One region of the Nonomuraea polychroma genome, then DNA from elsewhere that is predicted to be linked to it. Evidence: riboswitches for the same ligand, from Rfam matches in the RefSeq annotation. Region 1 holds a riboswitch; the other holds the start of a gene.
The links. A riboswitch is a leader RNA that binds a small molecule or an ion and turns the genes downstream of it on or off. The one in region 1 is predicted to bind glycine.
Positions count from the first base shown of each region.

Region 2: another riboswitch for glycine. It lies ahead of gcvT (glycine cleavage system aminomethyltransferase GcvT); the one in region 1 lies ahead of gcvP (aminomethyl-transferring glycine dehydrogenase).

Region 1 is NZ_SAUN01000001.1:3,367,300-3,373,335, forward strand. Features, by position in the region: gene ftsR (transcriptional regulator FtsR) at 1-530, shown strand, start outside; gene EDD27_RS15020 (bifunctional nuclease family protein) at 652-1,122, shown strand; gene EDD27_RS15025 (MerR family transcriptional regulator) at 1,270-1,890, shown strand; glycine riboswitch at 1,939-2,037, shown strand; glycine riboswitch at 2,038-2,150, shown strand; gene gcvP (aminomethyl-transferring glycine dehydrogenase) at 2,207-5,032, shown strand; gene EDD27_RS15035 (tetratricopeptide repeat protein) at 5,165-5,953, shown strand.
Region 2 is NZ_SAUN01000001.1:11,435,263-11,441,298, reverse strand. Features, by position in the region: gene EDD27_RS53445 (3-oxoacyl-ACP reductase) at 1-365, shown strand, start outside; gene EDD27_RS53440 (gamma-glutamyl-gamma-aminobutyrate hydrolase family protein) at 377-1,069, shown strand; gene EDD27_RS53435 (hypothetical protein) at 1,085-1,927, opposite strand; glycine riboswitch at 2,021-2,118, shown strand; glycine riboswitch at 2,208-2,306, shown strand; gene gcvT (glycine cleavage system aminomethyltransferase GcvT) at 2,339-3,424, shown strand; gene gcvH (glycine cleavage system protein GcvH) at 3,421-3,810, shown strand; gene EDD27_RS53420 (L-serine ammonia-lyase) at 3,872-5,248, shown strand; gene EDD27_RS53415 (hypothetical protein) at 5,277-5,810, opposite strand; gene EDD27_RS53410 (sensor histidine kinase) at 5,976-6,036, shown strand, end outside.

The DNA.
Region 1 (6,036 bases):
CCGAGCGCAGCCCCTCCGGCTACCGCAAGTTCACGCACCTGCACGTCGAGCAGCTGCGTTTCATCCTCACCGAGCAGCGTGACCACTACCTGCCGCTGCGGGTGATCAAGGACAGGATGGCCGAGAGCTTCGGCCGCCCCCGTGCGGTGCAGCAGACCCAGGAGATCAAGCTCAGCCGCGCCGAGCTGATCGAGTCCGCGGGGATCGACGAGGAGACGCTCACCGAGCTCGAGGACTACGGCCTGCTCACCCCGGTGGCCAGGCGTTACGACGAGGAGGCGCTCAAGGTGGCGCGCACCGTCGGCGCCCTGGCCCGCTTCGGCCTGCACGCCCGGCACCTGCGCGCGGTCAAGGCGGCGGCCGAGCGCGAGTGCGGCTTGGTCGAGCAGACCGTCGCTCCGGTGCTCAAGCGGCGCGCCCCCGGGGCCATCGGCGAGGCGGAGGAGACCGCCAGGGAGCTGTCGGCCCTGCTGCTCGATCTGCACGCATCCCTGGTGCGCACGGGCGTACGGTCGATCCTGGGGCGTTGAGAGCGAGGCGAGCAGGGAGCCGACGGCACATTCCAGGCCCGCCGGGTGTTACGTTGAATTGAAGTAGCCAAGTCGAGCAAAGAGCTGTGCCGGGTGACCGGTCAGGAATACGGAGCAGCCCGTGTTGCAGATGGAGGTCGTGGGCGTAAGAGTTGAAATGCCCACAAATCAGCCGATCGTCTTGCTCAAGGAGGCACACGGGGAGCGGTTCCTTCCTATATGGATTGGCATGACCGAGGCGACCGCCATCGCCCTGGCCCAGGCGGAGGAGCCTCCGCCGCGGCCGCTCACCCACGACCTCTTCCGCGACGTGCTGAGCGCCCTGGGCGTCGGCCTGCGGGCGGTCAACATCGTCGCCCTGCGTGACGGGATCTTCTTCGCCGACCTGGTGTTCTCCAACGGCGTGGAGGTGAGCGCGCGGCCGTCGGACTCGATCGCGCTCGCGCTGCGCACCGGAGCCCGCATCTTCGCCAGCGAGGAGGTGGTCCAGGAGGCCGGTGTGGTCATCCCCGACGACCAAGAGGACGAGGTGGAGAAGTTCAGGGAGTTCCTTGACACGATCACGCCCGAAGACTTCGGCAGGGCGGGGTAGGTATTTCGGTGCATTTACGCTTCACGACGCGCCGAGCCGGATCGTTGACTGAGCATGGTCACGGTCCTACGGTGCAAGTGAAACCCGTGGCCGCCCTTTACGAACCCCCAGATCAGGCCACGGGATGAGAGAAAGCCGGAGGTCCGCGTGGCGGTCAGCAGCGGCGAGGGAAAGACGGCCGGCCAGGAAGATCCGGTGCGGCGCGAGAACGCGCGGCAGCGTGCCGGCGAGCAGGGTCTGCTCTTCGACGAGCAGCCGGCGGCGTTGCCAGGCGACATCGGATACCGCGGGCCCACGGCCTGTGCGGCGGCCGGCATCACCTACAGGCAGCTCGACTACTGGGCGCGCACGGGCCTGGTAGAGCCCACGATAAGGGCCGCGCAAGGCTCGGGCTCCCAGCGCCTCTACAGCTTCCGCGACATCCTGGTGCTCAAAGTCGTCAAGCGGCTCCTCGACACCGGGGTGTCGCTGCAGCAGATCCGCACGGCCGTGCAGCATCTGCGCGATCGCGGGGTCGCCGACCTCGCCCAGATCACGCTCATGAGCGACGGCGTCAGCGTTTACGAGTGCACCTCGGCCGACGAGGTGATCGACCTGCTCCAGGGCGGCCAGGGCGTGTTCGGCATCGCGCTCGGCCGGGTCTGGCGTGAGGTCGAGGGATCCCTCGCGGAGCTGCCGGGGGAACGAGCGGCGGTCGAGGACACCGTCCCGGCCGACCACCCCGCTGACGAGCTCGCCCGGCGCCGCCGCGCCCGGCGGACAGGGTGAAATGCCCTTGTAACACCTAGGGGTTGTAATCTAGGACAGCAAGGCTGACGACCCCGTGCGGGAGAGTCCCTGGGACCCTGGGTCCCAGGGCGCCGAAGGAGCAACCCTCCCCGGAATCTCTCAGGCACCCCGTACCGCTCGGGCGAGGCAACTCTGGAAAGCAGGCGCGCCCGCCAGGCGTGCCTCACCGACGGTGCAAGCCCCCTCGCGGGGGTGAAGCTCTCAGGTCGCGGTCACGCCGCGCTGACAGAGTGGGGAGATCCGGCACTCGCCCGCGCCCTGGCGCCGGTCTCCATAGCCTCAGGAGGCACTGTCCATGACCGACCTGTCAGCTCCGCCGTTCTCGTCCAGGCACATCGGCCCGTCGGAGGCCGAGCAGCAGCGCATGCTCGAGGCCGTCGGCTTCGAGTCGGTGTCCGACCTGGTGGCCGTGGCCGTCCCCGAGGCCATCAGGGCCAAGGACCGGCTCAAGCTGCCCGCCGCCGCGAGCGAGACCGAGGCGATCGCCGAGCTGCGTGCCCTCGCCGGCCGCAACCAGGTGCTGACCTCGATGATCGGCTTGGGCTACCACGACACGATCACGCCTGCCGTCATCCGCCGCAACCTGCTGGAGAACCCGGGCTGGTACACCGCGTACACGCCGTACCAGCCGGAGATCTCGCAGGGCCGCCTCGAGGCGCTGCTGAACTTCCAGACGGTCGTCTCCGACCTCACCGGCCTGCCCGTGGCCGGCGCCTCCCTCCTCGACGAGGCCACGGCCGCCGCCGAGGCCATGACGCTGGCCCGGCGCGCCGGCAAGTCCAAGAGCAACGTGTTCGTCGTCGACACCGACGCGCTGCCGCAGACCAAGCGGGTCCTGGCCACCCGAGCCGAGCCGCTCGGCATCACGCTCGTGGAGCACCCGCTCGACGGCGAGCTGCCCGAGTGCTTCGGCGTGCTCGTGCAGTACCCGGGGGCGTCCGGGCGGCTGCGCGACTTCCGCGCCGTGGCCGCCGCCGCGCACGAGGCGGGCGCGCTCGTCGTGGCCGCCGCCGACCTGCTGGCCCTCACGCTCGTGGCCGCGCCGGGCGAGCTGGGCGCCGACATCGCGGTCGGCTCCTCGCAGCGCTTCGGGGTGCCGTTCGGGTTCGGCGGGCCGCACGCCGCCTACATGTCGGTACGCGAGGGGCTGCAGCGGCAGATGCCCGGCCGCCTGGTCGGCGTGTCCGTGGACGCCGACGGCGACCCCGCCTACCGGCTGGCCCTGCAGACCCGCGAGCAGCACATCCGCCGCGAGAAGGCCACCAGCAACATCTGCACCGCACAGGTGCTGCTCGCCGTCATCGCCGGTATGTACGCCGTCTACCACGGCCCCGAGGGCCTGCGCCGCATCGCCCACCGGGTGCACCGGCACGCCGTCGCCCTCGCCGACGGGCTGCGCGCGGCCGGCCTGGAGGTCGTGCACCGGGAGTTCTTCGACACCGTCCTGGTCCGCGTGCCCGGCCGGGCCGCCGAGGTCGTCGCCGCGGCCGCCGAGCGGGGCGTCAACCTCTGGCAGGCCGACGCCGACCACGTCTCGGTCGCCTGCGACGAGAAGACCGGCGCCGCCGAGGTGACCAAGGTATGGGCGGCGTTCGGCGTGGACGCCTCCGACGTCGCGCTGGAGGGCGACGTGCTGCCCGCCGCGCTGCTGCGCGAGTCGGCGTACCTGACCCACCCGGTCTTCCACAGCCACCACTCCGAGACGGCGATGCTGCGTTACCTGCGCAAGCTGCAGGACAAGGACATCGCGCTGGACCGCTCGATGATCCCGCTCGGCTCCTGCACGATGAAGCTGAACGCCAGCACCGAGATGGAGCCGATCACCTGGCCCGAGTTCGCCGCGATGCACCCGTACGCGCCGGAGGCCCAGGCCGGGGGGTACGTGGAGCTGATCGGCACGCTGGAGCGCTGGCTGGCCGAGATCACCGGCTACGACGCGGTGTCGATCCAGCCGAACGCCGGCTCGCAGGGCGAGTTCGCCGGGCTGCTGGCCATCCGCGCCTACCACCGCGCCCACGGGGAGATCGGGCGCGACGTGTGCCTCATCCCGTCCTCCGCGCACGGCACCAACGCCGCCAGCGCCGTCATGGCCGGGATGCGCGTGGTGGTCGTGGCCTGCGACGCCGACGGCAACGTGGACCTGGCCGACCTCGACGCCAAGATCGACAAGCACCGGGACGCCCTGGCCGCGATCATGGTGACGTACCCGTCGACGCACGGCGTCTACGAGGAGAGCATCACCGAGGTGTGCGCCAAGGTGCACGGGGCCGGCGGGCAGGTCTACGTCGACGGGGCCAACCTGAACGCGCTGGTCGGGCTGGCCAAGCCGGGCGAGTTCGGGGCCGACGTGTCCCATCTCAACCTGCACAAGACGTTCTGCATCCCGCACGGCGGCGGCGGCCCGGGTGTCGGCCCGGTGGCGGTGCGCGCCCACCTGGCGCCCTACCTGCCCGGGCACCCGCTGCACAACGACACGCCTGTCGGGCCCGTCTCGGCGGCCCCCTACGGGTCGGCGGGGATCCTGCCGATCTCGTGGGCGTACATCAGGATGATGGGCTCGGACGGCCTCACCGCGGCGACCGAGCAGGCCATCCTGTCGGCCAACTACCTCGCACGGCGCCTGGCCCCCCACTACCCGGTGCTGTACACCGGGCGCGGCGGGCTGGTCGCCCACGAGTGCATCATCGACCTGCGGCAGATCACCAAGGAGACCGGCGTCACCGTGGACGATGTGGCCAAGCGGCTCATCGACTACGGCTTCCACGCGCCCACCATGTCGTTCCCCGTGGCCGGGACGCTGATGATCGAGCCGACCGAGAGCGAGGACCTCGATGAGCTCGACCGGTTCGTGGACGCGATGATCGCGATCCGCGGGGAGATCGCCAAGGTGGCGTCGGGAGACTACGACAAGACCGACAACCCGCTGCGGAACGCGCCGCACACGGCCGAGTCCGTCGTCGCCGACGAGTGGACGCACCCGTACACGCGGACCGAGGCCGCCTACCCGGTGCCGTCGTTGCGTGACGGCAAGTACTGGGTGCCGGTGCGGCGCATCGACCAGGCGTACGGGGACCGCAACCTGGTGTGCTCCTGCCCGCCGCTGGAGGCCTACGAGGACTGAGGGGCTCTGGCCGCTGCTCCGGCGCCCTGAATCGGGCGAAACGAGCAGCGGCCAGTCCTTCACCGTCAAGTGGGCAGACATGATCGCCAGAAGTCGTTAGGCTCGGTGCGACCGTCGCGAGAAGGAGCTCTCTTGACGTCCTCAGAGCTGGAGACACCACCCCTCGACACCGCCCGCCGTCTCGCCGAGGGCGGCGATCTGGAGGGTGCCGCGGCCATCCTGAGCCGGCTGGTCGCCGACCCCGAGGGGCCTGACCGGGCCCAGGCGGCCGTGGGGCTGGCCGTGGTGCTGGAGGAGCGCGGCGACGTCGAGGCCGCCCGGGCCGCGGCCAGGACGGCACTGGCCACCGGGCATCCCGAATACGCCGCGCAGGCCGCCTGCCATCTCGCGCAGGGCTTCGAGCGGGAGGGGCGGGCCGAGCAGGCCAGGGCCGCCTGGCAGGCCGTGCTCGGCGTCGGCACCGCCGCCTACGTGCCGCTGGCCCATCTCGCGCTGGCCCGGCTGGCCGCCGACCTCGAGGAGGCGGAGAGCGAGCTACGGGCCGCCATGGCGGCCGGCGACGGCCAGATCGGGGCGCACGCGGCGCGGCAGCTGGCCGACCTGCTGATGGAGCACGGCGAGCCGGGGATGGCGGCCGACGTGCTCATGGAGGCGCTGGAGTCGGCTCCCGAGGAGGATGTGCCGGGGCTGCGGGTGCAGCTCGGGATCGCGCATCTGGAGCTGGCCTGCGCCGAGTTCGCCGAGACGGTGGAGGGCGGGGCCGACGCGCAGACCAGCGCACTGGCCATCGAGCTGCTGGCTCGCACCCTGCCGCTGCGCGGGCGGGAGGAGGACGCCGAGCGGGTGTGGTCGTACGGGCTGCAGCACGAGGACGAGACCCTGGCCGCCGAGGTCCGCCTCCGCTACGACCGCGACGCCTGAGACAGCCACGTCTGGGACCGCCACGTCCGAGACGGCGCTGCGCCGCGCCGCATCATGCACCGCCCTCTGACCAGAGCTCGGCG
Region 2 (6,036 bases), 8.1 Mb from region 1:
TCATCAACACGGCGTCGTTCGTGGCCGTCATGGGGTCGGCGACGTCGCAGATCTCCTACACGGCCTCCAAGGGCGGCGTGCTGGCCATGTCGCGCGAGCTCGGCGTGCAGTTCGCCAGGGAGGGCATCAGGGTGAACGCCCTGTGCCCCGGGCCGGTGAACACGCCGTTGCTGCAGGAGTTGTTCGCCAAGGATCCGGAGCGGGCGCAGCGGCGGCTGGTGCACGTTCCCGTCGGGCGGTTCGCCGAGACGTCGGAGATCGCGGCGGCGGTGGCGTTCCTGGCCAGTGACGACGCGTCGTTCATCACGGCCAGTGAGTTCCTGGTGGACGGCGGCATCTCCGGCGCCTACGTGACTCCGCTCTAGGAGGTTCCCTCGTGCGTCCCGTCATCGGCATCACGTGTTACGTCGAACCGGCGAAGTTCACGGTGTGGACGGACATGACCGTCGCGCTGCTGCCGTACATGTACGTGGAGCAGGTCGTCCGCGCCGGCGGGCAGCCGGTCGTGCTGCCGCCGGCCGGCGATCCCGCGCGGCTCGTGGAGCGGCTGGACGGGCTCATCCTGGCCGGCGGGGGTGACATCGCCCCGGCCAGGTACGGCGATGAGCCCGGGGAAAAAATCGGGTATGTCCGCGATTTCCGGGACGAAGCGGAGTTTGCCGTCCTGGGTGCCGCCCTCGACGCCGGGCTGCCGTACCTGGGGATCTGCCGCGGTCTCCAGGTGCTCAACGTCGCCCGCGGCGGCACCCTGCACCAGCACCTCCCCGACGTCGTCGGGCACGAGGGCCACTCCCCCGCGCCCGGCCGCTTCGGCCCGCTGCCCGTCGTGCCCGTGCCGGGCACGCGCCTGGCCAAGGCGCTGGGCACGGAGCCCGTGACGGTCCCGCACTACCACCACCAGGCCATTGACCGGCTCGCCCCCGGTCTCACGGTCTCCGCCACCGCCGAGGACGGCACGATCGAGGCGGTCGAGATGGACGCGGAGTCGTTCACGATGGCCGTGCAGTGGCACCCGGAGGCGGCCGAGGACTGCGCGATCTTCGAATCCTTCGTGGCGGCCTGCCGATAGGGAGGCGGCCCGGCGCTACCGGACGGGCTTCAGCATGCTGTCGAAGACGACGACGCCCGCGCCGTACTTCTGGTCGAATTGACGGCGCAGGTCGTCGCCGGCCAGCCAGGTGGTCACCGTCACCCGGTTCCCGATCTCGTCGGTCGACGCCGACAGGAGGCCGTCGCCCACCGCCTTCTCGGCCTCCCGCTGGATGGCCCGCAACTCGGCCTCGCTGTGCCGGGCGCCGGTCACGCACAACGCTCCGCCCCACACCTCGCGGATCCACTTCTCGCGGCCCTGCAGATCGCCGGTGAATCTCAGGTTGACCACGTATTTGCGCGCGTCAGAGGTCTGTTCCTGCTCAGGGTCGGGCTCCGGCCCGAGCCGGTCGAGCCAGGCGCCCGCGAACTCCTTGGCCGACCGCGCCCGCTCGATCGCCTCGTTCATGGTCCGCTCCGTCGTCCTGGCGGGGTCGACGGGCCGCCAGCCGCCCGCGGGTTCCGGGCACGGGCTCGCGAACCTGTCCGCGCCGCCCGGATCCTCCTGTCCCCGCACCGGCTTCCCCGGCGGCTCCGTCAAGGTCAGCCTGGCGCCGTCCCAGGTGCCCACCACCCGGTACTCGCCCCATTTCACGCCACCCTGCGACTCGTGCTCGACCTTGCTCCAGTCCCAGCCGACGACGTCGGGCCCGCCGCACTGCGGCGGGAGTGACTGGGCCACCATCGAGCACAGCTGGGGCCCGTGCCCGCCGCCTTCGAGCACCGTCAGGCTGGCCTCGTACCGAGGCGGCGGCGCGGGGGAAGCGGCACTCTCGGCGCCGCAGGACGTGATGGTCAGGGCCGCCGCGAGTCCGAGGGCCGTCTTTCGCCGCTTCATTCCCCTTCAACGTGACCGCCGCCCGAGCGGTTCACGGGCGGCGCGAACGCGACAAGACCCCCGTAACGGCACTAGGCTTGCGGACATCACCGGCGAAACCGTGCGGGAGAGCACCCTGACAGCCGGTCAGGGTCCCTGAAGGAGCAAGCCCTCCCCGCAAACCTCTCAAGGCAAAGGACCGCACGGCCCGAATAAGAAAACTGACACAAGCGGACTGCAGCCCTACGCATCGCGCCCGGTACGACCGTAGCGGCAGCCCACGTGGCAGATTTCTCATTCGTAGGTGACCTCTGGAAAGCAGGCCTGTGGGCCTCGCCGAAGGTGAAAGTCCGGCAAAACCCGGGCGAAGCTCTCAGGCATCGATGACAGAGGGGGAGGATGCTGGCATCCGATCCTGTCCTGAGGTGCGATATGTCCCGACCGACACCGCTACGAGACGTTCATGAGAGCCTCGGCGCCACGCTGACCGACTTCGCGGGGTGGCTCATGCCCCTCCGGTACGGCAGCGAGTCCGCGGAGCACAATGCCGTGCGCCAGGCGGCCGGGCTGTTCGACCTCTCCCACATGGGCGAGATCTTCCTGACGGGACCGCAGGCCGGGCAGGCCCTGGACTACGCGCTGGTCGGGCACCTGTCGGCGCTGGTTCCCGGGCGGGCCAGGTACACCATGATCGTGAACGAGCGCGGCGGGGTGCTCGACGACCTCATCGTCTACCGGCTCGGGGACGAGGAGTTCATGGTGGTGGCGAACGCCTCGAACTACGAAAAAGTGGGAAATGAGCTGAAGGAGCGCGCGAAGTCGTACGACGTCGTGGTCGAGGATCGGTCCGACCAGTACGCGCTCATCGCCGTCCAGGGCCCGCGCTCCCAAGAGATCCTCGCCACGCTCACCGACGCCGACCTCGACGGCCTCAAGTACTACGCCGGCCTGCCCGGCCTGGTGGACGGCCGGAATGCGCTGATCGCCCGCACCGGCTACACCGGCGAGGACGGTTTCGAGCTCTTCGTCGCGAACGAGGACGCCGCGCCGCTCTGGCACGCCCTCATGGCGGCCGGCGAGCCGTACGGGATCAGGCCCGCCGGCCTGTCCAGCCGCGACACGCTCCGCCTCGAAGCGGGCATGCCGCTGTACGGCAACGAGCTCAGCGCCGAGCTCACCCCGTTCGACGCGGGGCTCGGCAGAGTGGTGAAATTCGACAAGCCCGGCGACTTCGTCGGCAGGTCGGCGCTCGAGGCGGTCAAGGACGACCCGCCCCGGCGCCGCCTCGTCGGCCTGGTCGCGCGGGGCCGCCGGGTGCCGCGCCACGGTTACCCGGTCACCAAAGACGGCGCCGTCGTCGGCGAGGTCACCAGCGGTGCGCCTTCCCAGACCCTGGGCAAGCCCATTGCGATGGCCTACGTGGACATGGGCGTCGAAGAAGGCCTGGCTGTGGACATCCGGGGCAGCCAAGAACCTATGGACCTGGTAGAGCTGCCCTTTTACAGGAGGAAGAAGTGAGCAACATCCCTAACGAGCTGAGCTACACCAAGGAGCACGAGTGGGTGGCCGGGCTCGATGACGGGCTGACCGTGACCGTCGGCATCACGGCCTACGCCGCCGACGCCCTCGGTGACGTGGTTTACGTGCAGCTCCCCGAGGTCGGTTCGACCGTCGAGGGCGGCGACTCCATCGGCGAGGTGGAGTCCACCAAGTCCGTGAGCGAGATCTACACGCCTGTCGGCGGCGAGGTCGTCGAGGTCAACCAGGCCGTGGTGGACGACCCGTCGCTGGTCAACAGCGACCCGTACGGCGAGGGCTGGATGTTCCGCGTCCGCATGGAAGGCGACACGGAGGACCTGCTGTCCGCCGAGGAGTACGCCGCGCTCACCTCAGGCGAGTCCTGACCCACTTCGCCGGGGCCCTGGCCAATGCCGGGCCCCGGCCTTGCCACGAAAGGCGCCATCAATGGCGATCAGCGTCTTCGACCTCTTCAAGATAGGCATCGGCCCCTCCAGCTCCCACACGGGCGGCCCGATGGCCGCCGCGCACAAGTTCGCCCGAGGCCTGCACGAGGACGGCCTCCTGCCGCGCGTGGCGCGCGTCGAGGCCATCCTGTACGGCTCACTCGGCCTCACCGGCAAGGGCCACGGCAGCGACAAGGCCGTCCTGCTGGGCCTGTCGGGCGAGAAGCCCGAACTCGTGGACGTGGACTCGATCGACGAGCGCCTGGCCGCGATGCGCGCGTCGGGCACGGTCAAGCTGTACGGCACTCACGAGATCCCCTTCGTCGTCGGCGAGGACCTGATCTTCGAACGCAAGATCTCGCTCCCCGAGCACCCGAACGGCATGCGCTTCACCGCCTACACCGCGGACGGCGACGCTCTGCGGGAGAAGGTCTACTTCTCGGTCGGCGGCGGCTTCGTCGTGGACGAGCAGGCCACCGGCGCCGACCGCATCAAGCCGGACGACACCGTGCTCCCCTACCCCTTCACCACGGGCGAGGAGCTCCTCAAGCACTGCTCGAACACCGGCCTGTCGATCTCCGCCCTGATGCTGGAGAACGAGAAGGCCTTCGGCCGCACCGAGGCGGAGATCCGCGCGGGCATCCTCAACCTGTGGCAGGTCATGTCGGACTGCGTGCGCCGCGGCATCGCCAAGGAAGGCGTCCTGCCCGGAGGCCTGAAGGTCAAGCGCCGCGCCAACCAGCTCTACCGCCGCCTGCAGACCGAGCCGCCGGAGAAGGACCCGCTGCAGGCCATGGACTGGGTGACGTTGTTCGCGCTGGCGGTCAACGAGGAGAACGCCGCGGGCGGCCGCATCGTCACCGCCCCCACCAACGGCGCCGCCGGCATCATCCCGGCCGTCCTGACGTACTACACCCGCTTCGTCCCCCACGCCGACGACGACGGCGTGGTCCGCTTCCTCCTCACGGCGGCCGCCATCGGCGTCCTGTTCAAGGAGAACGCCTCGATCTCGGGCGCCGAGGTGGGCTGCCAGGGCGAGGTCGGCTCGGCCTGCTCGATGGCCTCGGCCGCCCTCACGGAGGTCATGGGCGGCACGCCGGAGCAGGTCGAGAACGCCGCAGAGATCGGCATCGAACACAACCTGGGCCTGACCTGCGACCCGATCGGCGGCCTGGTCCAGATCCCGTGCATCGAACGCAACGCGGTCGCCTCCAACAAGGCGATCACCGCGGCGAGGATCGCCTTGCGCGGCGACGGGAAGCACTATGTGGCCCTCGACAAGGCCATCAAGACCATGAGGGACACCGGCCGGGACATGCTGGACAAATACAAGGAGACGTCGCGAGGCGGCCTGGCCGTCAACGTCATCGAGTGCTGATCGACCTCACACGTGGCGAACGCACGGCCTAACCGTTGCTGGTCGGCTCCGTATCGGGTCGGACCCTCATGTCGAACGGCGCCTCGCAGACGATGCCATCACCGGTGTCCTCGCAGACGTCAAGGCGTCGTTCCGGGACCACGAAGCGTTGCGGTCCCCAGCCGGGAGATTCCAGATACACGCGATGATGGTCATGCCGGTCGCCCAGATTGCTCACCAGCGCCACCGTGGTGCCGCCGGACAGCGCACCCACGACGAGGCCGATGAGGCCGGCGCCGACGATCTGGGCCGGCTTCTGCCGGATGAAGTCGCGGAAAGAGGTGTCGGGACGGCGGGACGAACCCCAGCCGGCTGATCCCGGCATGGTGTGCGCGGCCGTGGTGTGGTCCTGGCCGGCGTGAGGACCGGGGCCCGGGGGGATTTCTCCGTACTTCAGGTTGGACTGCTCGGGGTACACGTCCGTGTCGCGCTCGTTCGAGGGGGCCGCAGGCTCCTCCCGGGCGGGGTCGCGCGGTGCTTCCTCGTCACCGCGCGACCCATCGTCGCGATCATGATCCGCCATCACGATCTCCCTTTACTCGCCCGCCGGAGGGGCGCTCCCGGTATAGAGGATGGCCAAACCACCGTAAGACCCGCGTAAGACCTGCGTTGTGTGCGACCTGGGTCGTACTCGTACTTCCGCCTGCAGACGGACCTACGGCGGCCCCGGCTTACATATCGTGAGGATGTGTTCGGCAGGGTACGGGCGTGGTCCAGGCGCCATGAGAAGCTGGCGGGCGCCCTCCGGG